Regions from separate parts of the Pseudoalteromonas sp. MM1 genome, predicted to be linked through region 3. Evidence: predicted binding sites of a transcription regulator. Region 3 holds the regulator's gene; each other region holds the start of a gene.
The links. Region 3 encodes FliA, which starts transcription of late flagellar genes. Its sites were predicted from a motif close to CTAAAGNTNNNNNNNNNNNNGCCGATA; they were not measured.
Positions count from the first base shown of each region.

Region 1 (10,229 bases), 710 kb from region 3:
CAACTCAAATTAATTGAACCGCTTCGTGCAATGCGTATTATTCATTATATGGGTTGGGTAGCCAAGCGATGGAGCGATCCGGCGTTCGTACGGAACTTTTCATGGTTTGCTGAAGACAAATACTGGGAGCAACAGATTTTAGCACTTAAAGAGCAACTTGCTGCACTGCAAGAAGCCCCGCTGAAGTTATTGCCATAAAATTTTATTTAAAAAGTACACGAGATACCAATGCTTAAAAAATTGAAACTGAGCCTACTACTTTTATGTTTACCATTTGCAGCCCTTGCTGCACAGTTTGAAGCCGATAACCAGTACACTGTTATTGATGTAGAAAAAAGCGCAGAGCCACAAGTAACCGAGTTTTTCTCATTTTACTGTCCGCATTGTTTTAAATTTGAGCCTGTTGCAAAAGCAATTGAAAAAAGCCTGCCCGAGGGTACTGAATTTATAAAAAATCACGTTAACTTTTTAGGTGGCGTATCACCACAGGCGCAAAGCAACTTAAGCTACGCCTACTTAATCGGTAAAAAGCACGGTCAAGCACAAAGTATCAGCGATCAAATCTTTAAAAGTATTCATGTACAGCGCGCACCTTTAACGCAAATCAAAGACGTAAAAAAGTTACTTGAAGTTAACGGTATTGATAGTGCAACGTTTGATCAAGACATTGCCAGCATGCCAATTATTTCTGCTGAGCGTGCAATGCAAGATAAACAAAACAAATATTCAAAATTAGGTGCGCTAACTGGTGTACCTACCTTTATCGTAAATGATAAATATAAAATAAACATGAATACTATTAATAACCAGCAAGAACTGAATGAGTTAGTTGCTTTTTTACTAACACTTTAATCTCGGAGAACAATAACAATGATCAAATTAGTTAAAGCAGGTTTACTTGCATTACTACTACCAATGGCAGCAACTAGTTTTGCAGCAACGTATGAAGAAGGCGTGCATTACGATGTAGTGGCAGAACGCGCGACTAAAAAGCCAGAAGTTAAAGAGTTTTTCTCATTTTATTGCCCAGCTTGTAATAACATGGAAGCATTAATTGGTGAGTTTAAGCCAAAGCTAGACAAAGACGTTAAATTTAAAAAGAGCCATGTTGATTTTGTCGGTGTTCGCGATCCAGAAAACCAACAAATGATGAGCCAAGCGTTAGCAACCGCGGAAGTGCTTCCACAAAAAGATAAAATTGTTGCGGCTATTTTTAACCACATTCACACAAAGCGCGCTAAATTTAACGAGCTTGCAGATGTAAAAGATGTATTTGTAGCGCAGGGTGTTGATGGCGATAAGTTTGATAAACTATACAAAAGCTTCTCGGTACGTACATTAAGCTCTAAAATGAAACGTGACCAAAATTACTTTAAAGAAAAAGGCGCGCTACGTGGCGTACCAACCTTTATCGTAAATGGTAAATACAAATTAAACCTAGGCCGAGAGTCGGGTATTACCGCGCCAGAAGATATTAGTAAATTAATTAACTATTTAGCGAACAAGTAAGATTTGTTAAAACAAAAAAAGCTCCTGAGGGAGCTTTTTTTATGGAAGTGATTTAAATTTAACTCACTATTTTCTTTGTAAGAAAACACCCGATTCAATGTGATGCGTATATGGGAACTGATCAAATATCGCAAAACGCTTAACGTTATGGGTGCGCGTCAAATGATCTAAATCGCGCTCAAGCGTGTTTGGGTTGCACGATATATAAATAATGTTCTCGTAGTTAGCCACTAAGTCACACGTAAGGGTATCCATACCTGCGCGCGGTGGGTCGACCAAAATAGTTTGGCAATCGTAACTTTTTAAATCTATCCCCTCTAAGCGCGAAAAGGTACGTTCACCATTCATTGCCTGGGTAAACTCTTCACTCGACATGCGAATTATATCTAAGTTATCTACTTTATTTTTAGCAATGTTGTATTGCGCTGAATGCACAGAAGACTTAGATATTTCAGTAGCTAATACGCGATTAAATGAACCCGCCAATGCAATAGAGAAATTACCATTACCACAGTAAAGCTCTAGTAAATCGTTATTAAGTGGTTTGCATAGGTCTTGCGCCCACTCAAGCATTTTAATATTTACTTTCGCATTTGGCTGAGTAAAGCTATTTTCAACTTGTTGGTAAATAAGCTCTTGGCCATTTACTGTTAAACGCTCTGTGACAAAGTCATCGCCTAGCACTTCTTTTTGCTTGCGCGCTCGGCCAATAAAATCAATTTTGTATTTACTGCTTAGTTTTTCTTTAAGGGCTTTAATTTCAGTTAGCCACTGATCATCAAGTGGCTTGTGATAAAGCAAGCTTACTAAAATCTCACCGCTTAATGACGATAAATAGTCAATTTGAAACAGCTTACGACGTAATACTTCACACGACTTTAAATTATCAATCATCACCTGCATCACTTCACCAACTAATGGCGCAGCAGGGTCAAAAGTGTCAACGCGAATTTTTTCTTTTGTTGCTTGATCAAACATAATATGAAATAGATCATCCCCATCGTGCCATACTCTAAATTCAGCACGTTGGCGGTAGTTAATTGGCTCTGAGCTAAATACCTCTAATTGTTGCACACCAAATCGCTTAAATTGCGACGTAATACGCTGCTCTTTTTCATTTAGCTGCGTATCGTACTGTGTGGTATCTATTTTAATCACTGCCATTAATGCTACTACCTTATCTATGAGATCTATTTATCGGCGCTATTGTAGGGAGCGAGCAGTATTTGTCTAGTTTTGCTGATAATAAAGTTGCTGTTTTTTTAAACATGCACTTTAGTTTTGTCACTATTAGCCGATAATAAGCTAAGTACGTAACGGAGGTGGATCATGAAAATCGGTAATTATGGCTATACGCCAAACAACAACGTAAACAAATTTAATAATAAAGAGGCGCTACAGCAGCCAACAATCCAATCTCCGCAAGAAACTTCATTACAGCGAGGCAGAGAACTTGCTGCAAAAGTGCTTGGCGACAAAATGGCAGAGCAACTAGGTTTACCTGTTGAGCAAAAACAAGCCGATAAACCTTTATTCGATTTTGATGAAATAGTAAAAAATGTACTCGACTTTGTATCTGGCGCAGTTAATAAAGCTAAAGCCAATGGTGCTGATGACGATAAATTAAAAAACATGTTAGACGATGCGCGCACTGGGGTTCAAACCGGTATAGACGAAGCGGTTGATGAACTAAAAGGCACCGGTGTATTTAACGAAGAAATGCAAGAGGGCATCGACAAGTCAAAAGAAGGCATTTTTGAGGGGCTTGATGAGTTTGAGCAAACCCTATTTAACCCACAACCGGCCAGTGTAAGCGTAAGCCAAGCACAATATGTAAGTATGAGTAGTAATGCTGAATATAAGTTTACAACAGCCGAAGGTGATGAAGTCAGTATTAGCTTTGCTGATGCATATGAGTCGCAAACAGCGAGCGGGTATCAACAAAGTAATAACAGCGAATCATTTGCCAGCTCATCGTCGCAATCTCGAGAGCTGTCTTTCTCAATGTCGGTTAATGGTGATTTAAATGAACAAGAGCAAGATGCTATTAATGCCATGATGGAAGAGCTACAAGGAGTAAGTAAAACATTTTTTAGTGGTGATTTGGATGAAGCATTTGAAAAAGCACAAGAGCTGAGCTTAGGCAGTGAGCAACTAGTGGCATTTTCAATGGATCTTCGCCAAACGAAAACAGTCGCTACCGTTAAAAGTTATGAGCAATATCAACCAAACCCAACAAAAGAGGTAGCCGATGCGATCGCGCCTTTTAATGACGACCTAAAAAATGCATTCGATAAAGCATCGCAACTAGGCCTACAAGATCAGCTTGCCGGTATTATAGAGTGGCTAAACCAAGATCAAGCAGCGGTCGATCAGCTAGTTGATTATACCCAGGCAATGTTCGAAAACCTAAATCAATTAAATTCAGCGGGCGATGCACTCGCCGCGCTAAAGTCTGAGCAAAGCTAAACTGCTTTCTTTTATAAATACCTCATGGCAAACTGCCGTTCTTAATAAACAGTAGGAACCAAAGTTTGTCAGCCCACATAATGGTATTTGATTCAGGTATAGGTGGCACCACCGTGCTTGAGCATATTCAAAAGCGTATTCCAGATGCACAGTACAGCTACTTTATGGATAATGCGTTACTCCCTTATGGCGCGCAAACCCAGCAAACTATTATAGGCCGTTTGTGCTCACTCATTTATTTTATTGAGCAAAACGCGCTTAAAGTCGATCTTATTGTTATAGCCTGCAATACAGCCTCTACATCAGCCTTAAGTGAAGTACGCAAAATTACATCAATACCTATTGTCGGCGTGGTGCCTGCAATAAAGCCTGCTGCTGAGGTAACTCGCACAAAGCACATCGGCTTATTGGCAACCCCGGCCACAGTTGCAAGTCCCTATACTCATACATTAATAAAAGAGCATGCCAGCAACGTAACAGTGAGTTTATATAGCAGTGTTGAACTGGTGGCATTGGCTGAGCAGTTATTTTTCACTCAGCAGCTAGATACACTCAAACTGCACAAAGAGCTAACACGTTTGGGCATAAACTCAGATATAGATGTACTTGTACTAGGTTGCACACATTTTCCAATTCTTAGCAATGCCATACAAGCGTACTTTAATAATTCAGTGCAATTACTCGATTCAGGCGCGGCCATTGCCAGCAGAGTAAGCTACCTACTAGAGCAGCATAACTTTGGAAATAAATTTACAGACCAAAAAAAGCCGCTGCAATATTATGCAACGGCTGATGTTTTGAGTAATAAGCTAGCTATAAAGCACGTTACACTGATTGATCCGTCCCAGTGCGTAAAGAGCTAGAATCATCTTCTTGTTTTTGTTTTGCCTCACGTACTTTTAAAGTACGCTGTTGGAACTCACTATCGTTTAACTTAGCAATTGCATTGTCTGCATCTGCTTGTGCCATTTCAACAAAACCAAAGCCACGACGTTTGCCAGTATTTTTATCCTTTAATAGGCGCACGTTGAAAACTTTACCTTGTTCTTCAAACAAAGCACGAACTACGCCTTCATTTGCACGATAAGGAAGATTACCAACATAAAGTGTTTTTGTTTTTACTTCAGCTTCTTCACCACCTTCCGATGACATTGCAGCAATAGCAACCCCACCAATTAATAAACCAGCACCAAATAGCAATGCTGGGCTTAAAGCTAAGCTGCCTAAAGCAAACTCAACAATAACAAAACCAACTACAGCAAGAATAACAGAGAAGATAAAAGATTTTTGATCGGGTAATTTCATTTTAGATCTACCAATAAACAGGAAATAAACATTAATTTAACATTGTGAACTTGCTATCTTAACGTCTTAAACGAACATAGCAATGAAATTTATATTAAATAATAAAAACCAGTATAAAAAAGCATCATCTTAGCCAGTTATTTAGCTAGTTTTACGCTGTTTTGCTCTATTTTTGTTCGAACAGTAAAAAGATCTAAAAAAAGGGTTGATCTGTTTTCGGATCTCCCTATAATGCGACCCCACTGAGACGGGGAACGCCAACGCATAGCGAGGCAGGAGCTGCTCAGAGAGTTAAGTAAAACTTCGGTTTTAAATATTCTAAAAAGAAAGTTTAAAATTAAGTATTGACTCGAAAAATAAAGGATGTATTATACGCATCCCTAGCGACAACGTCGCAACGTTCTTTAACAATATAAAGCAATCATCTGTGTGGGCACTCGTACAGATTGAGTTCTAACAGCCAAGCTTAGTTTACTAAGTGAGGCAAACAAATTTAGAGTCTCAATTGAAACTGAGTGACCAACAGCAATAACTACTCCGGTAGGAATTGCAGCACAGTCAATTCAATATCGAAAGATATTAAATAAATTCAGAATTCATTGAGCTGTCGAAAGACAAAAAACTTTTTAATTGAAGAGTTTGATCATGGCTCAGATTGAACGCTGGCGGCAGGCCTAACACATGCAAGTCGAGCGGTAACATTTCTAGCTTGCTAGAAGATGACGAGCGGCGGACGGGTGAGTAATGCTTGGGAACATGCCTTGAGGTGGGGGACAACAGTTGGAAACGACTGCTAATACCGCATAATGTCTACGGACCAAAGGGGGCTTCGGCTCTCGCCTTTAGATTGGCCCAAGTGGGATTAGCTAGTTGGTGAGGTAATGGCTCACCAAGGCGACGATCCCTAGCTGGTTTGAGAGGATGATCAGCCACACTGGGACTGAGACACGGCCCAGACTCCTACGGGAGGCAGCAGTGGGGAATATTGCACAATGGGCGAAAGCCTGATGCAGCCATGCCGCGTGTGTGAAGAAGGCCTTCGGGTTGTAAAGCACTTTCAGTCAGGAGGAAAGGTTAGTAGTTAATACCTGCTAGCTGTGACGTTACTGACAGAAGAAGCACCGGCTAACTCCGTGCCAGCAGCCGCGGTAATACGGAGGGTGCGAGCGTTAATCGGAATTACTGGGCGTAAAGCGTACGCAGGCGGTTTGTTAAGCGAGATGTGAAAGCCCCGGGCTCAACCTGGGAACTGCATTTCGAACTGGCAAACTAGAGTGTGATAGAGGGTGGTAGAATTTCAGGTGTAGCGGTGAAATGCGTAGAGATCTGAAGGAATACCGATGGCGAAGGCAGCCACCTGGGTCAACACTGACGCTCATGTACGAAAGCGTGGGGAGCAAACAGGATTAGATACCCTGGTAGTCCACGCCGTAAACGATGTCTACTAGAAGCTCGGAACCTCGGTTCTGTTTTTCAAAGCTAACGCATTAAGTAGACCGCCTGGGGAGTACGGCCGCAAGGTTAAAACTCAAATGAATTGACGGGGGCCCGCACAAGCGGTGGAGCATGTGGTTTAATTCGATGCAACGCGAAGAACCTTACCTACACTTGACATACAGAGAACTTACCAGAGATGGTTTGGTGCCTTCGGGAACTCTGATACAGGTGCTGCATGGCTGTCGTCAGCTCGTGTTGTGAGATGTTGGGTTAAGTCCCGCAACGAGCGCAACCCCTATCCTTAGTTGCTAGCAGGTAATGCTGAGAACTCTAAGGAGACTGCCGGTGATAAACCGGAGGAAGGTGGGGACGACGTCAAGTCATCATGGCCCTTACGTGTAGGGCTACACACGTGCTACAATGGCGCATACAGAGTGCTGCGAACTCGCGAGAGTAAGCGAATCACTTAAAGTGCGTCGTAGTCCGGATTGGAGTCTGCAACTCGACTCCATGAAGTCGGAATCGCTAGTAATCGCGTATCAGAATGACGCGGTGAATACGTTCCCGGGCCTTGTACACACCGCCCGTCACACCATGGGAGTGGGTTGCTCCAGAAGTAGATAGTCTAACCCTCGGGAGGACGTTTACCACGGAGTGATTCATGACTGGGGTGAAGTCGTAACAAGGTAGCCCTAGGGGAACCTGGGGCTGGATCACCTCCTTATACGATTTAGAACTTATTTGTTCGTAGTGTCCACACAGATGATTGTTAATTGTAAAGAGAACAACACTTATTGTTTGGGTCTGTAGCTCAGTTGGTTAGAGCGCACCCCTGATAAGGGTGAGGTCGGTGGTTCAAATCCACCCAGACCCACCACTTTGCTACCATACGTTGTTATGACACTCCTCGTTTAGTGAACTAAACATTTGTCGTGTCATGCCTAGTCTGGATCAAAGTCGGATAACAAACAGTAAGACCAGCATATGTGGGGCTATAGCTCAGCTGGGAGAGCGCCTGCCTTGCACGCAGGAGGTCAGCAGTTCGATCCTGCTTAGCTCCACCACTTTACTTCTTAAAAATAAATATTCTTTATCGGGTAGCAACATCACCTGAGAATAGAGTGTGTTTAATTTTGAGAAGTTTTTGATTCTCTGCTCTTTAAAAATTTGGAAAAGCTGATAATAAAATTCTGATAAATACATTGTATTTATCAAGAGTTTTCAAAAGTAAAAAATGCCATTGATTATTCAATCGAATAATTAATTGGTATCTACTTTAGTATTCAATATTAACTTCTGGCGAAGTTAAACTGTCACTATAAATACAATTAAGTGTAAAAACTTAATATTGCGACGTGGATTTGATACTTAGGCAACGCCGCTGATATTTTTGTCGCTGGACGCATAACGTGTTATGTAACCAAGCAAAAATAGAAAGCAAGGCAGCATAAGTAAAAAAGACCAAGCAAGACCCGTTTGGGTTGTATGGTTAAGTGACTAAGCGTACACGGTGGATGCCTTGGCAGTTGGAGGCGATGAAGGACGTATTAACTTGCGATAAGCCTAGTCAAGCTAGTAAAAAGCGCTTGAGACTAGGATTTCCGAATGGGGAAACCCACCTGCTTGCAGGTATCGTTAACTGAATACATAGGTTAACGAGGCGAACGCGGAGAACTGAAACATCTAAGTACCCGTAGGAAAAGAAATCAACCGAGATTCCGATAGTAGCGGCGAGCGAAATCGGAACAGCCCTTAAGCTGATTATGTGTTAATGGAAGGCTCTGGAAAGTGCCACGATACAGGGTGATAGTCCCGTACATGAAAACGCATTTTGAGTGAAATCGAGTAGGTCGGAGCACGTGAAACTTTGACTGAATATAGGTGGACCATCATCTAAGGCTAAATACTCCCAACTGACCGATAGTGAACCAGTACCGTGAGGGAAAGGCGAAAAGAACCCCTGTGAGGGGAGTGAAATAGAACCTGAAACCGTGTACGTACAAGCAGTAGGAGCCCTTCGAGGGTGACTGCGTACCTTTTGTATAATGGGTCAGCGACTTATATTTTGTAGCGAGGTTAACCGATTAGGGTAGCCGTAGGGAAACCGAGTCTTAACTGGGCGAATAGTTGCAAGGTATAGACCCGAAACCCGGTGATCTAGCCATGGGCAGGTTGAAGGTTGAGTAACATCAACTGGAGGACCGAACCCACTAACGTTGAAAAGTTAGGGGATGACCTGTGGCTAGGAGTGAAAGGCTAATCAAACCGGGAGATAGCTGGTTCTCCCCGAAATCTATTTAGGTAGAGCCTCGGACGAATACTTACGGGGGTAGAGCACTGTTAAGGCTAGGGGGTCATCCCGACTTACCAACCCTTTGCAAACTCCGAATACCGTAAAGTACTATCCGGGAGACACACGGCGGGTGCTAACGTCCGTCGTGAAGAGGGAAACAACCCAGACCGCCAGCTAAGGTCCCAAAGTCATAGTTAAGTGGGAAACGATGTGGAAAGGCCCAGACAGCCAGGAGGTTGGCTTAGAAGCAGCCATCCTTTAAAGAAAGCGTAATAGCTCACTGGTCGAGTCGGTCTGCGCGGAAGATGTAACGGGGCTAAACTATGCACCGAAGCTGCGGATTCATCTTAGGATGAGTGGTAGGGGAGCGTTCTGTAAGCCGTTGAAGGTGACCCGGGAGGGTTGCTGGAGGTATCAGAAGTGCGAATGCTGACATGAGTAACGATAATGCGGGTGAAAAACCCGCACGCCGGAAGACCAAGGGTTCCTATCCCATGTTAATCAGGGTAGGGTAAGTCGACCCCTAAGGCGAGGCCGAAAGGCGTAGTCGATGGGAAACGGATTAATATTTCCGTACTTGGTATAATTGCGATGGGGGGACGGAGAAGGCTAAGCAAGCATGGCGATGGTTGTCCATGTGAAAGTGAGTAGGCTAGCGACTTAGGTAAATCCGGGTTGCTGTTAGGCTGAGACACGAGACGAGTCACCAAGGTGATGAAGTTGCTGATGCCATACTTCCAGGAAAAGCCTCTAAGCTTCAGATTATACCGAATCGTACCCCAAACCGACACAGGTGGTCAGGTAGAGAATACTAAGGCGCTTGAGAGAACTCGGGTGAAGGAACTAGGCAAAATCGTACCGTAACTTCGGGAGAAGGTACGCTCCTATCTGTGATGAGACTTGCTCTCTAAGCGGACGGGAGCCGCAGTGACCAGGTGGCTGGGACTGTTTATTAAAAACACAGCACTGTGCAAAATCGCAAGATGACGTATACGGTGTGACACCTGCCCGGTGCCGGAAGGTTAATTGATGGGGTTAGTTTTCGGACGAAGCTCTTGATCGAAGCCCCGGTAAACGGCGGCCGTAACTATAACGGTCCTAAGGTAGCGAAATTCCTTGTCGGGTAAGTTCCGACCTGCACGAATGGTGTAACCATGGCCACGCTGTCTCCACCCGAGACTCAGTGAAATTGAAATCGCAGTGAAGATGCTGTGTA
Region 1 is NZ_AP027922.1:3,342,524-3,352,752, reverse strand. It holds gene QUE46_RS15130 (serine/threonine protein kinase) at 1-198, shown strand, start outside; gene QUE46_RS15125 (thiol:disulfide interchange protein DsbA/DsbL) at 229-852, shown strand; gene QUE46_RS15120 (thiol:disulfide interchange protein DsbA/DsbL) at 871-1,509, shown strand; gene trmA (tRNA (uridine(54)-C5)-methyltransferase TrmA) at 1,576-2,673, opposite strand; gene QUE46_RS15110 (DUF5610 domain-containing protein) at 2,839-3,978, shown strand; gene murI (glutamate racemase) at 4,044-4,841, shown strand; gene QUE46_RS15100 (RNA-binding protein) at 4,804-5,283, opposite strand; rRNA gene QUE46_RS15095 (16S ribosomal RNA) at 5,911-7,444, shown strand; tRNA gene QUE46_RS15090 (tRNA-Ile) at 7,521-7,597, shown strand; tRNA gene QUE46_RS15085 (tRNA-Ala) at 7,709-7,784, shown strand; rRNA gene QUE46_RS15080 (23S ribosomal RNA) at 8,208-10,229, shown strand, end outside.
Region 1: QUE46_RS15110 (DUF5610 domain-containing protein) is a predicted target of FliA. The motif match lies at 2,783-2,809, and genes of this name have one in related genera.

Region 2 (10,229 bases), 320 kb from region 3:
TAATTTTAAACGTAGGTCTTTCTTTTTTGCTTCGAGCCAAAATGTCGAAATAATGCTGTCGAGTACTTGCTTCAAACTAAAGTGGACTGGTTCAATAGTTAGCTTTCCGCGCTCGAGCTTTGCGGTATCAAGCACTTCGTTAAGGAGTCTTAATAATGAACGTGCTGCATTATTTACAGTAACTAAGTGTTTTTGCTGTTCTTGGTTTAACGGTGTATCCATCAGTAGGTCGCTAAAACCGATTATAGAATTCATTGGCGTACGGATCTCATGGCTCATATTAGCCATAAACGCTTGTTTTGCGTGCGCTGCTTCTTCAGCTTGTAATTTAGCTTGCTCTAGCTTGTCTTCGTATTCTTTTTGCTCTGTAATATCTACTAATACCCCGTCTATCCATTGAGGGTCATTGTCTTTATCACAGGTAAGACTGCCTTTATCTAATACCCAAACAACTTTACCGTTACGGTGGCGAATACGGTATTCTACCGAGTACTTTAAACTCGAGGTCAAAGCTTGCGCTACAGCTTCGTTAACCGTTGGCTGATCTGTTTTTAAAATAAGATCATTAAATTCAATGCAGCTTTCTGTGAACTCTTCTGGTGTGTAGCCGGTTAGCTCAGCCACTATAGGGCTGATAAATAACATGCTCCAGTTTTTATCGTACTTACAACGAAAAGCAGCGCCTGGCATATTGTCCATTAAAGAGCGGTACTTTTGCTCTTTTTCAATAAGACTTTGTTGCATAGCGCGTTGCTCGGTTAAATCGGTAATAAAACCAACATATAATGGCATGTGGTCGGGTTGATTAACCTCTCCAATGCCTAAGCGAATAGGGAAGAGGTGGCCATCTTTGTGTTTGGCTGACACATCTCTATTTATACCGATTACTTTACCTAGGTCTACATTTTTGGCGTTAGACAAATACCCATCGTGGTGACGAGCGATTTCATCAGCCATGAGCATTTTTACATTTTGACCCTGAACATCGCTTTCCCGCCACCCAAAAATTTTGCTAGCAGCATCATTAAAACTCAAAATTATACCGGTGTGATCTATAGTCACAATGCCATCAATAGCAGTGCCTAAAATAGCATTTAGTCGAGATTCATCAGCCGATTTTTCTTCAAGCAGTAGGCGGTATCTAACCATGCCATTTATAACTGCAATAACACAGGTTATAGCAACTGTTGCAGTAGCTACCGCTATGGCGACAAAAGCAAGCTCAGTGGTTGATTTTTGGTAATCGGGTAAAAGCGGTGAGGTTGCAACAAAGCGGGTAGCGGCCATCCCCATGTAGTGCATGCCTGCCACCGCAGTTCCTAATATGACAGCGGTAATAACGCGAGCTTGTATCTGTGATAAATTAGGGAGTAAACGTGTTAAATGATAACGCGTAAAAAGCGCTATAAACGATAAACCAACAGCGACCACAATTGATAAAGCAAACATAGCAGGGTCGTAACGTAATAACGGGGCTAGTTGCATTGCTGCCATGCCGCTGTAGTGCATTGTACCAATACCTGCGCCGAGTAAAATAGAGCAAATAAAAAGGTGTTTGAACGAGCCTTGCGATTTTACTAAAATCGAAAAGGCATATTGACATGCAATAAATGCAGGTAAAAAAGATAAGAGGGTTATGAGCGGATCATAGCTAATGTCTGTACATAACGAAAAAGCCAACATACCTATAAAATGCATGCTCCAGATACCGGCCGATAAAACTGTGGCACCGGTTACATTGGCTAAGCGTTTATAGCTTTCGAACTGTGTTTGTTTTGCTACATCAATTAACCATACGGTAAAAAAGGCAGCAAAAATAGCGGTAATAACCGATAAGCTAACCAGTATAGGGTTGTATGCACCATTTATAATGAGGCTCGGATCTTGGTCGGTTATAAAAAATGCGGAGAGCATAATGACTCTAATTAGTATCTTTATTGAACTAGTTTAATAGATTTATTATATAAATAAACTGTTAATCTAATTATTTATACTATAAATCTGTGAAGTTACCTTTTCTTTTTAAAATATTAACATATGCAGCACGCTTTATTAATAAGGCGTTATTTTGAGTTAATGAATACAATAAAAAATACTGAGCCCATTTATTTATCTGTAAATAACTGCATTGATTAAATAAGGCTTTATAATAGGCTTTTATTTATATTTAGAGCATACACCTTGTTTGAGTATCAGTTAAAGCGCAGCACTAGGCGTAAAACAGTGGCAATAAAAGTAAGCAAAAAACTAGTTACTGTTTATGCACCTACACACGTCCCAAAACTACAAATAGAACAATGGCTGTTTAGTAAAAAAGAGTGGGTAACTGCGCAATTACATAAACAACTTAACGCTATTGATAATCAACAACACCCGTTTAAAAACCAGCAAATAATGGTTTTTGCTAAGCCATATACTATTACTTTTGCTAAAGGGGCACGCTCGCATGTTCAGCAATCCGATAGCGTGTTTACTATTTACACTTCTAATCGAGTAACCAAACAGCTTGATAAACGCAAGCAGCTACTTTGCCTTGCTCTTGAAGAAACGCTAACAAACTACATTGAAATGCGCTTGGCTTATTATTGCCAACAGATGTCAGAAGCATTACCGACTAAATTGACGATTGGAAATTATAAACGTAAGTGGGGAAGTTGTAATTCTCGACGAGAGCTAACCTTTAGCCTTAACCTTGTTGGGGCACCTCAGCATATAATTGATTATGTTATTGTGCACGAATTGGCTCATTTAAAGCATTTAAACCACAGCAACGCTTTTTGGAAGCGCGTAGCTAAATTTTATCCCGATTATAAATCTGCATCCGCATGGCTTAAAAACCACGGAGCAACATTACAGTGGGTATTTGATAATTAGTCTGAAAATGATTTAGATAGAAGCGAAGAAGATATAGAAAATAAGAAGTGGTGGAGGGAGCTGGATTCGAACCAGCGAAGGCTGAGCCGTCAGATTTACAGTCTGATCCCTTTGGCCGCTCGGGAACCCCTCCACACTATTTTGTCACATTTGGCCCCACTTAACTTTGCGGTAAGAAAAGTGGTGGAGGGAGCTGGATTCGAACCAGCGAAGGCTGAGCCGTCAGATTTACAGTCTGATCCCTTTGGCCGCTCGGGAACCCCTCCAATGCAACGGCGCTGATAATAGCAAACTGCGTATTTAAGTAAAGAAAAAAGCTAAAGAAATTTGAAATAAAGCCGATAAATATCTACCAGTTATCATTATCGGCTAAAGACTATGCAAATCGATGATTTGTTAATCACAGAGAGTCAACTAAAGACCAGGCTAAATAAAAGTGTGCATGAAAATCGCAGAGGCGAATTTTCACTTTTATTAGCGATGCTATCGCACGATGCGCTGGATTTTAGTCAATTTCACTTACCAAAAAGTGAAACGCATAGTGCTTATGTAGACGAAGAACAGTTAAGGAAGCGCTTTGGTGCTGGGCCAAAGCAATTATTAGCCCCCGAAAAATTTGATATGAGCATAGGGCAAGAGCACGCGTCTGTGATTGTTCAACAAGGCGAACAAGCAGGTATGAAAGCAATAAAATTAAGTCACTGCTTAAACCCTGAGCCACTAGCGATTAGAGATGACAAGTTACATATCCCTTTAACGGTAATCGAGAATTGTGAACCATCAGTACGCAGGCGCTTAAATGACACGCACACCGCGCTTGCAAGTCCACAAATGGACGCCGCCGCATTTTATGACGATTTAACTAATGAGGCTATACATAAGCCATTGCTTGTTGCTAACGCATAAAATAATTTAACACTCGTGCGTTTTAAAAGCTTAAAACACCTTATATTTAATAATCGGTTATGCAATAAAATAGAACAATTCCTTTTTTGTTTAAAAAAAGCATCCACAAATTAAATGCAATTGCTATAATGGCTGCAAATGGTATGACTTGAGTGCCATTATCATTAAATCAAGGTAATTAGGAACGTAATGAAGAAAACATTCACGCTAAATCACGAGAAAATCAAATACCCTCGTATGGTTGATGCTGCAAAGCATGAAGTGAAAAAATATTTGAAAAGAGAGCGCAATAAAACGCTACCTGTTGAAGCTGATTACTGGGCATTTGACTGTAAGTTTGGCACAAGTGCCGATGATGCAGAAGTTGTTCACGTAGCTGAAATTAACAACAAGATCAGCGAAATCGAAAAGCAGGCGCTTACTTCATTCTATGTTGAGATTTTAGCTAGACCTGCGCAGCGTGAATCGTACGATTTAGATGATGATGAATAAACCAATAGCAATATTGTAGAAAATGGACCTAAATGGTCCATTTTTTGTTTATGGCAGTTATTAATATATTTAGTGATATAAAGTAGCGCTTATAGCATTTAGCAATAATGCTTAATCATTTTGAGAGGCTACATGTGGGCTATCAGCGTTAAAAAATTCTCATTTATAATAACTTAAGAGCAATTTTTTGCCTAGCTATCAACACGTTTTTCCATCCTCAAAATAGGTCACTTCATTAAGCGGATTAATGGTATTAAATAAGACGCTATTTTTTTTCTAAGTGTTTAGCTTACTTTATACACTGTGACACTTTTTATATTTTTTACCGCTTGCGCATGGACAGGGATCGTTTCTGGCAACTTTTATATCGGCGACCGGATTAATAATACCCTCTAAATATCGCCATTCACCGTCTTCTTTTATAAAGTCTGATTTCTCATCTAGCTCACAATATAAGTTTTGGTAAAAATAATATGCGTTAAAGGCAACATAACCTCGCTCATCACTTTGCTGCGTATCGCGCACAACTAATTTTACAAAGCGGCAGCTATTGGCAAAGTCAGCAATTTCATTTACTGGGTTTTGTGCTTGTTTTTCTTTGGCGTAAGTTTTAAATACATAAGATGCATTTTTTAATGCATAAGCACTAAAGCGCGAACGCATTAGTTGCTCAGGTGTTTCTGGGGTTTTTATATCAAGATGATAAGGTTGGCAACAGTCGCCATAATTAAGCTGACTGTTGCATAAGCAAGCGCTGGTACTGGTTACACTCATAAAATACTAATTAACATAGATTAAAAATGTATTTTACCAAGCTTATTGAGTAAGTGATATTGCTGTAGTGCTGGTTTTTTTAGTAAAGCAAAATAGCTTAGCGCTTCTTTTGTTTAAATTAAGCGATAAGTTAACAAGTTGCTGCTCACTTACTATATCGGTCCACGTAATAATGGCTGCAAAATTACCATTATGAAGTGCTGAGTTAAGCACATACTCTAAATTTACTAAATGCTTTTGTCTTATTACAAGCAGTTTGCTGGTATCTATAGAGCAACTATCTAACAAGGCTTTACTAGGCACATGGTCGGGCGCAATTAGTAAGGTCCACGCGTTAGAGCTATTGTATTGGTGCAACACTTTTAGCATCTCAAACGTAGCAGAAATTTCATCTTCTACTTTTATTAAGTTTACCGACTCACTTTCATCATGTTGTTGGTAGCTTTTAACAGTTCTTACGGTAATTGGCTGTAGCATAGGTCTCACTCACTGGGTTTATATACAGTACATGTATACAGTAGTTTATACAGTTGTTGTGTGCAAGCGTTTTTTGCTATTTTTTATACAGTTAATGGTTTTAAAAAATTAAAATTAAAAATAACACTTTAAAAACAGATATTTATGTTTTTGGCGTGTGAATGAAAGCTGAGGGTGTTTGCAGTACTGTATAAAGTGTAGCAGCGCTATACAGTACTTAGCTGTTAGCTATACAGTAGTTAGTCATTTTTTGGAACTAAGCGGGCAAATTGAATTTGGTGGATTTGCTCATACAAACTGGCTGCATAGCATTGAGCGTCTTTAAAGCGTTTGGTATCGATATATTTTCTTAAATCATCTAATGCAGCGGTTGCCGGTTCATAGCCTTGGCTGCTGGCTAAACTTAGCCATGCTGCAGCGTGAAATACACTTTTTGGTACGCCTTGGCCTTTGACAAAAAATAACCCTAAATAAAACTGGGCGCGATGATTTCCGGCCATTGCGGTAAGGCGCATCCACTTAGCTGCCAACGGTGCTTGGTTATGCTTTAAATAATACAGCGCTTTGTTAAGTGTTGTTTGTTCACTTACATCACTATTGTCGTCAGCACTGTGGTTTGTAGGCTGTGTTACAAAATCTAAAATATTGTTTAATTGCTGCTCTAAGTCTTGTCCGCTAGGCTGAGTGTTATTCATATACTTTCTTTTTTATAGTTTCTACGTCAACAGTTTAGTATATAGCAAGGTAAAATGTCCTGTTTATACTTAATTTTATGGTAAAATCACGTCACTTTTTATTATCACAAGTCTATTATGCTCGAAGCTCTATTTAAACTCCGCGAAAATAACTCCACTGTGCGACGCGAAAGCATTGCTGGAATCACTACTTTCATTACTATGGTTTACATTGTATTTGTAAACCCTGCAATGCTTGCTGAAGCAGGTATGGATCAAGGTGCTGCATTTGTTGCTACCTGTATTGCAGCGGCAATTGGCTGTTTTATTATGGGGCTTTGGGCTAATTACCCTTTAGCACTTGCGCCGGGCATGGGTTTAAACGCATTTTTTACTTATGGTGTTGTACTGGGTATGGGTTATAGCTGGCAAGCGGCATTAGGTGCGGTATTTATGTCTGGTTGTATATTTTTAATATTAAGTTTGTTTAAGGTTAGAGAGTGGATAATTAATGCTATACCGCTAGTTTTAAAGCAGGCTATTGCCACTGGTATTGGTGCGTTTTTAGCGTTAATTGCACTTAAAAATGCGGGTATTATTGTTTCAAGCCCAGCTACATTAGTACAGCTTGGTGATATTACATCGGCAGGTCCTTTACTCGCTATTTTGAGCTTTTTTGTGATTGCAGCTTTGCTTTATCGTGATATAAAAAGCGGCGTACTTATTAGCATTTTGTTAGTAACAGGCATTGCATTAAGCCTCGGCTTAGTTAAATACCACGGCGTAATTTCAATGCCACCATCTATTTTACCTACGTTCATGCAACTTGATTTTGCTGCGGCCTTTGAGCTTTCTATGCTGAGTGTAATTTTTGCGTTTTTGTTTGTTGATTTATTTGATACATCAGGGACCTTGGTTGCGGTAACTCAAAAAGCAGGTTTAGCCGATGAAGAAGGCAATATGCCACGTTTAGGGCGTGCTTTAAGTGCCGATAGTACAGCGACTATTGCAGGTGCAATGTTAGGCACTTCTACCACTACGTCTTATATTGAGTCTGTAGCCGGTGTATCGGTTGGTGGGCGTACTGGTTTAACAGCTGTTGTAGTGGGTATATGCTTTTTACTAATGATGTTTTTTGCACCGCTTGCGCAAATGGTGCCGGCTTATGCGACTGCGGGTGCTATTTTATACGTTGCGGTATTAATGCTGCAAAACCTTAAGTTTGTAAACTGGGATGACATGAGCGATGCAATTCCAGTGAGTGTGGTACTACTTATGACGCCACTTACATTCTCTATTGCGCACGGTATTGCGCTTGGTTTTATATCGTATACTGCGGTTAAAGTACTATGTGGTAAACGTGAGCAAGTGAGTATTAGCGTATGGATTTTAACAGCGTTATTTATTATCAAGTTTGCATTTTTATCGTAGTAGCTAATGTCCATTCTTTTAGTTAAGAGATTTAATTTGAAGGTGGATAAACATTTATTATTTAGTCGCTATCACTTATTGCCACTGCATTGTTATACCTTGCGTTTCTATGCAGAGGCAAATGAGCGTTTATAATGTGGTTAGCGCTAGGTAGTGCCTTAAAATACGTTAGTATTTACCCATTGGTAAAACAGCTTAACAGATACAAAAAAGCCCATACATTATGCATGGGCTTTCTTTTGGGTATTTAAAATTACCATTTCTTTTTAGGTGCAAATAATACGTCTAAGTCATCTTGCTCTGCTTCTGCTTTTTTCTTCAAGGCAGTGGCGTTTGAAGCTTTTAGTTCGCTGCTTATTTCTTCTAAATAGGCTTCAACTTCTTGACGTTTTGCGTTGACGTATTCATCAGAATAACTAACGGCACTAAGTGTGGCATAGGCTTTTTCAAAATATTGCCTAGCAGAGCCCACCATGCTCGCTGAACGAGCAGATAAACCGCGTTTAATTTGGCTTTCTATATTAATTCTGAGCTGTAACTTTTCAAGGCGCTTATCTTCTGCTGCAAATACTTGGCTATCTACACGCCCTTTACTGTGCTCAGAGCGCATAATAGCTCTAAGCTTTTTTATGCCCTGAATTAGCGACACTAACTGCTTATCGTTACTTGGTAACGATAAATTGTCGCTGCTATTACCTTGAACTGCACCACTTAGCTTTTCTTTAGCTTCGTTCATTCTACTTTTTAATGCTTTAGAATTAGGTGAGTGGTTTACCATCGCGTTTAGTGCTTCGTAACATCTACGTTGTAAAACGCGTATAATGTTTTCAGAAAGCGGAATATTAGCGCTATTCATCAGTGCTTCTTCGGTTTCTTCAATTATCGCTTTTTGTTTTGTTAATTCTTTGCGACGTTCAATTTCTTGCTTTTCTTTATGCTGTTGTACAGCGCTTACCCACAGTGCAATCACTATCAGTGCCACTATAAGCACAATTATAATCGAAACGATCATGGCTTAATTCTCGGATTCATAATCTATTTTTTTATATTACATCAAATATATGCTTTGAGGGTAGCTTTGCGCTGATTAACTTAAAAATATGTTAAAAATTAGATATAAGAATAATGTATTATAAGTTGAACCTGAATAAACATCGCTATCTGCAGCGGATTTATTGTGCTAGCCTTAATGCTTGAATAATGAAAATATACATGCTTACTTTGCCAAGTTTTACTAAATTTAACTTGGTTTTGCTTAGTATTACCATCATATAAGCTTAATAATAACGTTAAAAACTGCCACCATGAAATTACAACAACTTAGATACATTGTAGAAGTTCAAAACCATAAGCTAAACGTATCAGCAACTGCTGAGAGTTTATTTACCTCACAGCCTGGTATATCTAAACAAGTGCGCATGCTTGAAGATGAGCTAGGTGTACAAATTTTTGGCCGCAGTGGTAAGCATTTAACGCATGTTACAGGTGCCGGCGAAGAAATAATTAACATTTCTCGCGAAATTTTATCTAAAGTCGAAGGTATAAAAGCGGTTGCTAATGAGCACACGCTGCCTGATCAGGGTAAACTAAATATAGCCACAACACATACGCAAGCACGTTATGCTTTGCCAAGTGTTATTCAGGGCTTTATGAAAAAATACCCAGCTGTTTCGCTGCATATGCATCAAGGCACACCACAACAAATTTCTGATGCGGCAGCGCGCGGTGACGCAGACTTTGCCATTGCAACTGAAGCACTTCATTTATACTCAGATTTAGTTATGCTGCCTTGTTATCATTGGAACCGCAGCATTGTGGTGGCAAAAGATCATCCACTAGCACAAAAGGCCGACAATTTAACCGTTGCTGATATAGCGCAGTATCCGCTTATTACGTATGTATTTGGTTTTACTGGACGCTCTGAGCTTGATAAAGCATTTAATGCGCACGGCCTTGAGCCACACATTGTGTTTACTGCAACCGATGCCGATGTAATTAAAACTTATGTAAGGCTAGGGTTAGGTGTAGGTGTTGTCGCCTCAATGGCCGTTGATCAATTAAGTGACACAGATTTAGTATGTATTGATGCCAGCCATTTATTTGAAGCGAGCACAACTAAAATTGGTTTTAGAAAGGGCAGTTTTTTACGTACTTATATGTATGACTTTATTGAGCGTTTTGCTCCGCATTTAACTAAAGAGCGAGTAGAGCGAGCAAGCTTATTACGCAATCAAGAAGATGTTGATGCGTTATTTGCCGACATAGAGCTGCCGGTAAAATAGTAAGATCTTAATTATATAAATACTAAAAAACCGCGTATTGCTAAAATACGCGGTTTTTTGTTTTTATACGCTTAACATTCAATAATGTTTACTGCTAATCCACCGCGTGCGGTTTCTTTGTATTTGGTTTTCATGTCGTTACCGGTATCGAGCATGGTTTTAATTACTTTATCAAGCGACACCTTTTGCTCGCCACTGCCACGTATTGCTAAGCGAGAAGCATTAATTGCTTTAATGGCGCCCATGGCGTTGCGCTCAATACACGGTACTTGTACCAATCCGCCCACAGGGTCGCAGGTTAGGCCTAAATTATGTTCCA
Region 2 is NZ_AP027922.1:2,303,469-2,313,697, reverse strand. It holds gene QUE46_RS10465 (MHYT domain-containing protein) at 1-1,914, opposite strand, end outside; gene QUE46_RS10460 (M48 family metallopeptidase) at 2,224-2,874, shown strand; tRNA gene QUE46_RS10455 (tRNA-Tyr) at 2,923-3,007, opposite strand; tRNA gene QUE46_RS10450 (tRNA-Tyr) at 3,056-3,140, opposite strand; gene QUE46_RS10445 (VC2046/SO_2500 family protein) at 3,253-3,780, shown strand; gene QUE46_RS10440 (DUF6172 family protein) at 3,970-4,272, shown strand; gene QUE46_RS10435 (YchJ family protein) at 4,567-5,046, opposite strand; gene QUE46_RS10430 (SulA-like leucine-rich domain-containing protein) at 5,089-5,523, opposite strand; gene QUE46_RS10425 (sel1 repeat family protein) at 5,763-6,218, opposite strand; gene QUE46_RS10420 (NCS2 family permease) at 6,336-7,628, shown strand; gene QUE46_RS10415 (hypothetical protein) at 7,882-8,640, opposite strand; gene cysB (HTH-type transcriptional regulator CysB) at 8,933-9,910, shown strand; gene QUE46_RS10405 (L-serine ammonia-lyase) at 9,982-10,229, opposite strand, start outside.
Region 2: QUE46_RS10445 (VC2046/SO_2500 family protein) is a predicted target of FliA. The motif match lies at 3,192-3,218, and genes of this name have one in related genera.

Region 3 (10,229 bases):
GATAATTAAGAGAAGCCTCTAACTTTTCATCGTACTTTTCTGGCATTACCCAACGGGCAGTATCAACCACGTTTAGCTTTTCATCTCTATTAAGCATAACGCCTTTAAACCACTTTGGCTTACCAAATAAATGATTTACCTCACCTAATTGATGAATTCCTCCAAGTGCTTTTAAAGGAACAGCCAATGTTAAGCCAGCCACTTCAAAAAACAGAGCCTGAAACTCACCTTCAAAGTAATCTTCTTGGCTATGTAATAAAGGGGCAGATTCAGTACTTAACTGAGTTTGCACCTCAGGTGTTTCTAGTTGCTCAGGCTCAATAGGCACTGATTGTGAAATATTAGCGTCAACCTCGCTAGTACTCTGTTTTACTTGCTCAGAATAAAGCTGCTCGGTCACTTTTAATTGCGCTTTGGGTTTTAAAAGTACCTCGTCGTTTTGTATGGCACTAGGTACTTGCTCAAGTAGCTTTGCTACAGGCTCAAGGTTTTCCTCAGGTTCGTCTTCGCATAATAGCGCCCCTAAGTATTGAGTCATTACTTTTTCATTAGCAAATAATTGCTTACTCATTCATTAACCTTGTCCAATTAAATAATCTAATAACGCTTTGTAAGCGTATACCCCACGCGAACGCGGGCAAAATTCTATGGGTACCTTTTGTGCAAGGCTTGCATCTCTAAACTTTGTATCAACGGGGATCACCCCTGGCCATACTTTATCTTTATATGTATTTTGCAATGTTTTGTAGGCTTCAAGCGACGCTTTAGTGCGCTTATCATACATAGTAGGGATTATAGTATATTGGTACTGTTTCGCTTGAGAGCTTTGCATTAATTCCATAGTGCGCATCATTCTATCAAGCCCTTTGAGCGCCAAAAACTCAGTTTGCACAGGCACTAAAATACGTTCGCTGGCGGCTAATGCGTTCACCATTAAAACACCTAAAACGGGCGGGCAATCAAGCAGCGCATAATCGTAATGTTCACTAATTTTTGCAAGTGTTTTTTTTAAAATTAAGCCCATCCCCGTTTTATTGCCCATGCTTCTATCAAGTGTTGCTATAGCCATCGTTGCGGGCAATATATCTAGATTTTCCATCGTAGAGGGGCACAATGCTTGCAGTATTTCTTCACTTTGCATTGAGGTGCCGCGGGCAAAAATATCGTACACACTGACTTCTAAATCTTCAGAATCAATACCAAAATAGTACGTTAGTGAGGCGTGAGGGTCGGTATCAATGAGTAATACGCGTTTACCTTGCAAGGCCAAAATACCCGCAAGACTAACAGCCGTTGTGGTTTTACCTACACCGCCTTTTTGATTTGCTACTGTCCAAATCTTCACATTAAGTCCTAATTACTGTCATTGCGCGTGGTGATTCTGATACCACCATGAGGTAAACGAATTATTTTAATAGAGTTATCATCAGAGGGAAGTTCGACCTCTGGCTCAGGCGCTGCTTCTTGCACTTGCTCATCAGATTCAGCTTTATTTTCATTTTCGGTGGTTTGTTGTACTAAGCCATACTTAGAAAGGGCAATAACAACTTTACGATTTTCTGCTCGACCTGCTGCGGTGTCGTTATCGGCAAAAGGTGAGTATTGCCCATAGCCCTCGATTGCCATTCGCGCTGGGTTAATTCCTAACGTTTCCAATTCAACTAAAATAGAGGTCGCACGTGCAACTGACAACTCCCAGTTAGAGCGAAACATTTCATTACGAATACTTTCGTTATCTGTGTAGCCTCTTACCCTTATGTAGTTATCTACTGGGGCAATAATGTCTTTTACAATTTTTACGACTTGTTTAGCTCGCGCGTGGGCAACTGAGCTACCACTAGAGAACAGCATTCCAGAACTTAGCTCAATAATAAGCCAATCTTGGTTGAGCTCTAAACTTGCTTCTCCATCACGAATTTCATCAATAAGTGCCGAATGTAATTTAGTTAATAAGCTATCGAGTGGTTTACCTAAATGTTTTTGTTTTATATTGCTAGTGTCGCTTTGTCCGTCTAGCAGCTCTGGGCCAGACTCCTGCTTTTGAATGCTCTCACCGTACAATAACTCTTGCTCTGGGGTAACACGGTCGGTGAGTAGCCCTTCGCCTGTCACACCTTCGCCTTGTTGCGATTGTTGCCTTGCTGATTTATCAAAAACCTGTTCAAGGGAGTCGGAGAGAATTTGAAAATTTTCTTCTTTATTGATGGCAATGGCATACATAACCACAAAAAAGGCAAACATAATAGTCATGTAATCAGCATAAGAGACTAACCAACGTTCTGTATGTTGATTTTTTTCTGCTGATTGACGTAAGCGCCTGCGTAACATAAAAGTTACTCTACCACGACATTAGGGCGCTCTGTGCGATAAGCTTCAAGCTTTAATTCTATGTTAATAGGACTTTCACCAAGGCTTATAGCAATCACCCCTTCGGCCATCATTTCATGGTAAAGCATTTTTTGCTCTATTCGTTGCTTAAGTTTATTGGCCATAGGTAAAAATAATAAGTTAGCTAAACCCACCCCATATATTGTTGCAATAAATGCGGTGGCGACCCCAGCACCTAGCTTTTGAGGATCGGTTATAAATGACATTGCTTGAATAAGGCCAAGTACAGCCCCTAAAATACCTATCGTTGGGCTATATCCCCCCATGGCTTCGTACACTCTACTTGCTTCAAGTAGGCGGTCTCGTTCAAGCATTAAGTCTATCTCTAGGGTGTCACGTAACTTTTGCTCCGAGCAACCATCTACAAGTAAACTAAGTCCTTTAGCAGCATAAGGGTCAGGGTGACTAAGCGCCTCTTTTTCTAGCGCTAAGTACCCTTCTTGGCGCGCTTTGTGCGACCAGTTTTTAATTTGCTCTATGGCTTGCTCAATATTGTACTGAGGTGAAAAAAACACCCAATGACTCATGCTGAGCGTTTTTTTAAAGGTGCTTGTAGCCGTTTGCAACATAACAGCGCCTAAGGTGCCGCCAAGTACAATAATAAGTGCAGGGCCATTAAATAACGCCGTAACAACGCCCCCCTCTAAAGAGTAACCAATCGCTATAGCGCCCAGCGCAATGATTAATCCTAAAACAGAGAGCTTATCCACAACCAGTCTCTCTTTTTATTCTTGCTGCAACATCGTTTAGCGCTAAATGCTCTGAGGCAAGCCCTGCGTTGGCAATGGCTTGAGGCATACCGTATACCACACAGCTTTTTTCATCTTGCGCCCAAATTGTTGCCCCAGATTGCTTAAGCATTCGTGCACCATCACGCCCATCGGCGCCCATGCCAGTTAAAACAATGGCAAGTACGTCTCCTTGATAGCTTTTTGCAACACTTGCAAAAGTAACATCAACGCTTGGTTTGTAGCTTATACGTTCACTATTATCTTCAAATACACGCAGTGTTTTATTACCACTTCGCCCCTCTACCATCATTTGCTGTCCACCAGGGGCTAGGTAGGCTGTACCCGCTTCTAATTTATCACCTTGCTGTGCTTCTTTAACGCGTATTTTGCAAAGGCTATTTAAACGCGCAGCAAATGCAGGTGTAAACGCTGCCGGCATGTGCTGAATTAACAAAATAGGATGCGCAAAATTAGCAGGTAATTGGGTTAATATGGTTTGTAAAGCAACTGGCCCGCCAGTAGAAGTGCCAATCGCCACTATTTGATAATGTTTACCGCTGGCTCGTGTCGGCATACTGGGTGTCGCTGATGCTTGCCCCGATGCGGCACGTTGAAAACTTCTATCAGGTTGTTTGAGCGAGGAGCTTGAAGTGGCTAGTTTGCTTGCAGGTGGAGCAGTAATCTTACTTGATGTTAATGGCCTAACAGGGCGCGGTGCACGCCTGCGACCAATTTCCTTCACTTTAGTTTGCAATAACTTAATAGCATCTTCGTTATTTCGTGCAATGTCTTCAAACTTTTTAGGTAAAAAGTCCATTGCTCCGGCATCAAGTGCATCTAACGTTGCTGTTGCACCATCGCGTGTTAGCGATGAAAACATAAGGATTGGCGTTGGGTTACTCGCCATAATTTCTTTCACTGCGCTAATCCCGTCAAGCACAGGCATTTCTACATCCATGGTGATCATATCTGGACGTAACTGCGCTGTTTTATCTACGGCTTCTCTACCGTTAACAGCAAAACCTATTACTTCAATACCGCTGTCTTGTTCAAGGATTTCGCTTACTCGGCGGCGAAAAAAACTAGAATCGTCAACAACTAAAACTTTTACGGCCATTGCGCTCTCTTATTAAATTTATGTATAGGCATACACAGGTATGCCTATATTTTATCCTGCGTAATGCTTAAGCATATTAGGTACATCCAAAATCAGCGCAATACCACCGTCAGATGTAATTGTTGCACCGGCCATTCCAGGCGTACCTTGTAATAACGCATCAAGAGGCTTAATAACAACTTCTTCTTGGCCAATTAATGAATCAACCACAAAGCCAACTTGCTGAGTACCTATTTGCACAATTACCACATGACCTTGCGCTTTACGCTGAGAACAATCAGCACCTTTGACTAACCAATGCTCTAAGTAAAATAGTGGTATCGCTTTTTTACGAACAATAATTGTAAGCTGACCATCTACCACATTAGTTTTAGTTAAATCTAAATGGAATATTTCACTCACGCCGGCTAGTGGTAACGCAAATGTTTGCTCACCAACAATAACCATCAGCGTTGGTAAAATGGCCAGCGTTAATGGTACTTTTATTTCTAAAATAGTCCCTACGCCCAACTCAGACTGGATATTAACAGAGCCATTAAGCTGGGTTATTTTAGTTTTTACTACATCCATACCTACGCCACGGCCAGAAATGTCAGATATTTCTTCTTTGGTCGAAAAGCCAGGTGCGAATATTAAGTTATACGCTTCAGTGTCTGATAAGCGACTTGCCTGATCGTGATCAATAACGCCTTTACTAATCGCTATTTTTTTCAGTTTCTCAGCATCCATACCTGCACCATCGTCTTTAATGGTTAACAAAATATGGTCGCCTTCTTGCGAGGCCGATAAAGTCACATTACCTGTTCTGGGTTTACCCGCAGCTTCACGCGCTGCGGGCATTTCAATACCGTGGTCAACTGAATTTCGTACTAAATGCACTAACGGATCGGCCAGTGCCTCAACTAAGTTTTTGTCTAAATCGGTTTCTTCACCTACAAGCTGTAAGTTAATTTCTTTATTTAAACTACGTGCTAAATCACGTACTACGCGAGGAAAACGCCCAAATACTTTTTTGATAGGCTGCATTCGCGTTTGCATTACTGCGCCTTGAATATCTGCAGTGACCACATCGAGATTTGATATCGCCTTACCCATTGCTTCACTATCTGTATTGGTCGCTAAACTGACTAACCTATTTCGCACTAATACCAGCTCGCCAACCATATTCATTATTTGATCTAGACGTTTTGTATCAACCCGTACCGTGGTTTCAGCAGGCGGAGGCGTGGCTTTTTTAGGTGCCGCGCTGCTCGCTGGCTTTTCAACCACTTTAGGAGTAGGGGCAGCCGCTTTTGCCACAGGTGCTTGCTTAGCAGCAGGTGCTGGCGTAGGTTTTGCTGGTGTTTGTGCTACAGGAGGAGCAGCCTTAGGAGGCTGTGGTGCAGGTGCCTCAGCTTCTTTTGATTCTGGTGCACCGCCTTTGCCATGCAGTTCATCAAGCAGGGCTTCAAATTCATCATCGCTGATTTCATCATCACCGCTATCATTTGTAACGGCCGCAGGTGCTGTGTGTTTAATTTCGGGCTCATTGCTTGAGGTATCTGTCGCAACAGGGCCAAAACTACCCACACCATGTAATTCATCTAATAAGCTGTCAAATTCATCATCGGTAATATCTGAACTTGAATCAGGCTCTGCACTTGCACTTGGTTGCGATACTGGGCTTTGGCCTTTACCATGTAGCTCATCTAATAAGCTTTCAAATTCATCTTCTGTAATTTCATCAATTTGCGTGGTATCTGCTGATGGGCTTGAACCTGCTACATCAAATAATTCATCAAATGCAAATGGGTCTTCTTCATCAGTTGCGCTAACAGGTGCCGCAGCTTCTTGCTGAACAACCTCAGGGGCTGTTTCAGTAAGCTCATCATCCGTAGGTGGCTGGCCAAGTTTGTGAAGGGTTTCTAATAACTGAGGATCTGCTGGGTCTGGTTGTTCGCGGTTTTGAATAGTAGCAAACATTTCATTAATGGTATCTAGTGCTTGTAAAATCACATCCATCAGTTCTGAATTAACAGTTCTAACCCCTTGACGTAAGAGATCAAATACGTTTTCAGCACCATGACAGGCATCAACAAGCTCAGTCATAGCTAAAAAGCCTGCCCCCCCTTTTACGGTATGAAAGCCCCTAAAAATAGCGTTTAATAACTCAGTATCTTCTGGATTATTTTCTAGCTCAACTAACTGTTCAGATAAAAGCTCTAGGATTTCTCCGGCCTCTACAAGAAAGTCTTGTAAAATATCTTCATCGACTTCAAAGCTCATGCAGTTACTCTCCTCTTAGAAGCCCAAACTTGATAATAGGTCATCGACTTCGTCTTGGTCAGATACAACGTCATTTCGCGACTCTTTATCAATAATAGGGCCTTCAGGACCTGCTAATGTTTGTGCGGCAACCAATTCTTCTGATTCTTGTTGTTCTTTACTTTCAACATTGCTGTCATCTTGAGCAGCAAATGCTGTTAAAAGGTGGATTAAACTTTCTTCAACTTCTCTGACTAACTCAATTACTCGGCGGATAACCTGGCCGGTCAAATCTTGAAAATCTTGCGCCATGAGTACATTGGTCATTAAAGTTTGCAACTCATCGGTTTTATGATGAGAGCTATTCATAAACTTGTCGATGCTGTGGCATAAAGTTTTAAATTCGCCAAGCTCTATTTCACGGTTCATAAGCCTATCCCAAGTAGGCTTAATCTGTGCAATTTCATCTGCTAGCTGCTGTGCAATAGGGAGGCTTGCTTCTACCGCATCCATTGTCTTATTAGCAGCATTTTCTGTCATTTCCATGACATAGTTTAAGCGCTTTTTCGCATCAGGAATTGCATCGGTGGTTAAATCGGTTAAGCGCGTATCAAGTTCAAAGCTTTTGAGAGCTTCGTGTAATTGGCGCGTTAACTTACCTACTTCAGCAAAAAGCTGCGATTGCTCTTGAGAGGCAGTATCTAAAATTAATTGATCAGCTTTATCTTGCTCACCATTTTCTAAATAAACGACGAGCTGACGAGCTTGTTCTAAAGTAATTTGAGGCGCAGCTGGTGCTGACATAAGCCTCTCCTCTCATTAACCTAAGCGTTCAAACACTTTTTCTAATTTAGTTTTCAAAGTACCTGCAGTAAATGGCTTAACAATGTAACCATTAACACCTGCTTGCGCTGCCGCTATTATTTGTTCTTTTTTAGCTTCTGCCGTCACCATTAAAACCGGAATATGTTTTAATTTTTCGTCAGCTCTAATGGCTCTTAGCAAGTCAATACCCTGCATACCTGGCATGTTCCAATCGGTTACAACAAAGTCAAAAACCTGATTTTGCAACATAGGTAATGCTGTAGAACCATCGTCAGCTTCTTGAACATTCGTGAACCCTAGGTCACGCAACAGATTTTTTATAATACGTCTCATTGTAGAGAAATCATCAACAACAAGAATTTTCATGTTTTTATCCAAAACATCCTCCGGTGAGGTCTTAACCTATAATTTACTTACTACTAGTTTATCCAGTCATTGATTTTTGCTTTGAGCTTAATCATCGCCTGACCATGTATCTGACTTACACGCGATTCACTTACATCGAGTATATGCCCAATTTCTTTTAAATTCATTTCATCGTTGTAATACAAAGAAAGCACCATTGCATCTCGCTCTGGTAAAGACTTTATTGCCTCTAACAATGAATTATTAAACCGTTCATTTTTAACATTATTAAATGGTTTGTCTAGCGCTAAATCTTGGCCTGCAGGGCTAATAACATCTTCATCTACCCCAAGGTCTTCAATGCCTAGTACTTTACTGGAATTAACATCATTTAAAATATGATGGTATTCTTCTAGCGAAATATCAAGTTTTTCAGCTACTTCAGTATCTTTTGGTTCTCTATTTAAACTATTTTCTAATTCTGTAATGGTTTCTGCGACTAATCGGCTTTTACGGTGTACCGAACGGGGTGCCCAATCTCCTCTACGCATTTCATCAAGCATAGCGCCGCGAATACGAATACCAGCAAACGTTTCAAAGCTTGCCCCTTTACTAGCATCAAAGTTTTTTGAGGCCTCAATAAGGCCAATCATTCCTGATTGGATTAAGTCATCAAGCTGAACGCTAGGAGGAAGACGAGCTATTAAGTGACACGCCACTTTTTTGACAAGCGACGCGTGCTTTTCAACAATCACATTTAAATTTTGTGTTGATTGATATCCCATAGCTCTTTTCACCGATGTTGTCATAATCAGCCGTTTACTAGCTTCTCAATGAAAAACTCTAAATGTCCTGAAGGTTGATTAGGTATAGGCCATTTTACTGCTTTTGTCGCTAATGTTTTAAACGCGACTGCTGCTGGTGAATTAGGGAAAAGATCGACAATGACTTTTTGTTTACGCGTAGATTTACGCATATTTTCATCATATGGAATAGTCGCAACAAGCTCCATAGACACATCTAAAAAACGGTCTGTTACTTTAGACAGCTTTGCAAAAAGCTCTTGGCCCTCGCGCATACTGCGCACCATGTTTGCAACAATTTTAAATTTATAAACGCCGTGTTCGCGGCTAAGTACTTTAATAAGCGCGTAGGCATCAGTAATTGAGGTCGGCTCGTCACACACCACCACCATGACATCTTGCGCTGCACGAGAAAAACTCAGCACCATGTCAGAAATACCAGCGGCGGTATCCACAATTAAAATATCAAATTCGGTATTAAGCTCACTAAAGGCACGAATTAATCCAGCATGCTCAGAAGGTGTTAGTTCCACCATGCTTTGCGAGCCTGATGTAGCAGGCACGATTTTAATACCGCCTGGGCCTTCAACTAAAATCTCGTCAAGTTCGCACTCGCCTGAAAGGACATGAGACAAGTTTTTTTCAACACGTAGTCCTAGCATTACATCACAATTAGCTAGGCCTAAATCGGCATCTAATACTAATACACGGTTACCCTGCTGCCCTAAAGCAATAGCAGTATTTAAAGAGACATTGGTTTTACCCACTCCGCCTTTACCGCCGGTGACAGCGATAACTTTTACGCCGTTGTTATTGTTTTGACTCATTTTGCGCAGGCCGCTTGCTTGATCTAATACTGTGTTAATCATACATCCCTACTGTGCTTGGCGCCACTGCTTGGTGCCTTGAATGTTGTGCTTTTGCTCTTTTTAAATACAATTGCTCAGCTTTTTTTACTAGTTTTTCAGCATTTGCAACGCGAATATCTTCTGGTACACGCTGACCATTAGTAAGATACCCTATTGGAAGACGATTTTGAATCGCTATACTAATAATCTCACCTAAACTTAATGATTCATCTAACTTAGTGAAAATACAACCGCTTAGCTGAACCTTTTTAAAATGTCTTACGGTTTCTTGCAAAACATTTATTTGTGCTGTGGCACTTAATACTAAATAACTACGTATATCTACTCGTTGGTTGCGCATTAACGTATTTAATTGCTCGGTAAGGCGAAGATCACGCTGGCTCATACCCGCTGTATCAATTAATACTAGACGCTTATTGCGTAAATGATATAAAACTTGAGCTAATTCATTGGCATCTTTTACTTGTTTAACACCACAACCAATAATACGGCCATATGTAGCAAGCTGCTCGTAAGCACCTATTCTGTAAGTATCAGTCGTTATTAGGGCGACTTTATCGGCGCCATATTTTTGTGCCCCTAATGCTGCAAGTTTAGCAACTGTGGTTGTTTTACCTACACCAGTAGGCCCTACAAGCGCGTACACACCACCTTGGCGAAGAATTTCATTATTGGTGGTCTGCATTTGATCTTCAACCATTTGTAATAATGCTTTCCAACCTTGCTGGCGCGATACGTCATCAGGGATAAAACACGCCATTTGCTCTGCAACGTCTTTATCTATCCCCATGCCAACTAACCGATCAATCATGCATGCACGTGTTGGGTCACGACGGGCCATATCTTGCTGCATTAAACCCGATACTTGGTGCTCTAGTAACTGGCGAATTGCGTTCATTTCATCCCG
Region 3 is NZ_AP027922.1:2,627,906-2,638,134, forward strand. It holds gene QUE46_RS11975 (chemotaxis protein CheW) at 1-571, opposite strand, end outside; gene QUE46_RS11980 (ParA family protein) at 575-1,345, opposite strand; gene QUE46_RS11985 (flagellar motor protein MotB) at 1,354-2,328, opposite strand; gene QUE46_RS11990 (flagellar motor protein) at 2,334-3,098, opposite strand; gene QUE46_RS11995 (chemotaxis response regulator protein-glutamate methylesterase) at 3,091-4,236, opposite strand; gene QUE46_RS12000 (chemotaxis protein CheA) at 4,288-6,501, opposite strand; gene QUE46_RS12005 (protein phosphatase CheZ) at 6,517-7,284, opposite strand; gene cheY (chemotaxis response regulator CheY) at 7,300-7,683, opposite strand; gene QUE46_RS12015 (RNA polymerase sigma factor FliA) at 7,725-8,435, opposite strand; gene QUE46_RS12020 (MinD/ParA family protein) at 8,462-9,322, opposite strand; gene flhF (flagellar biosynthesis protein FlhF) at 9,315-10,229, opposite strand, start outside.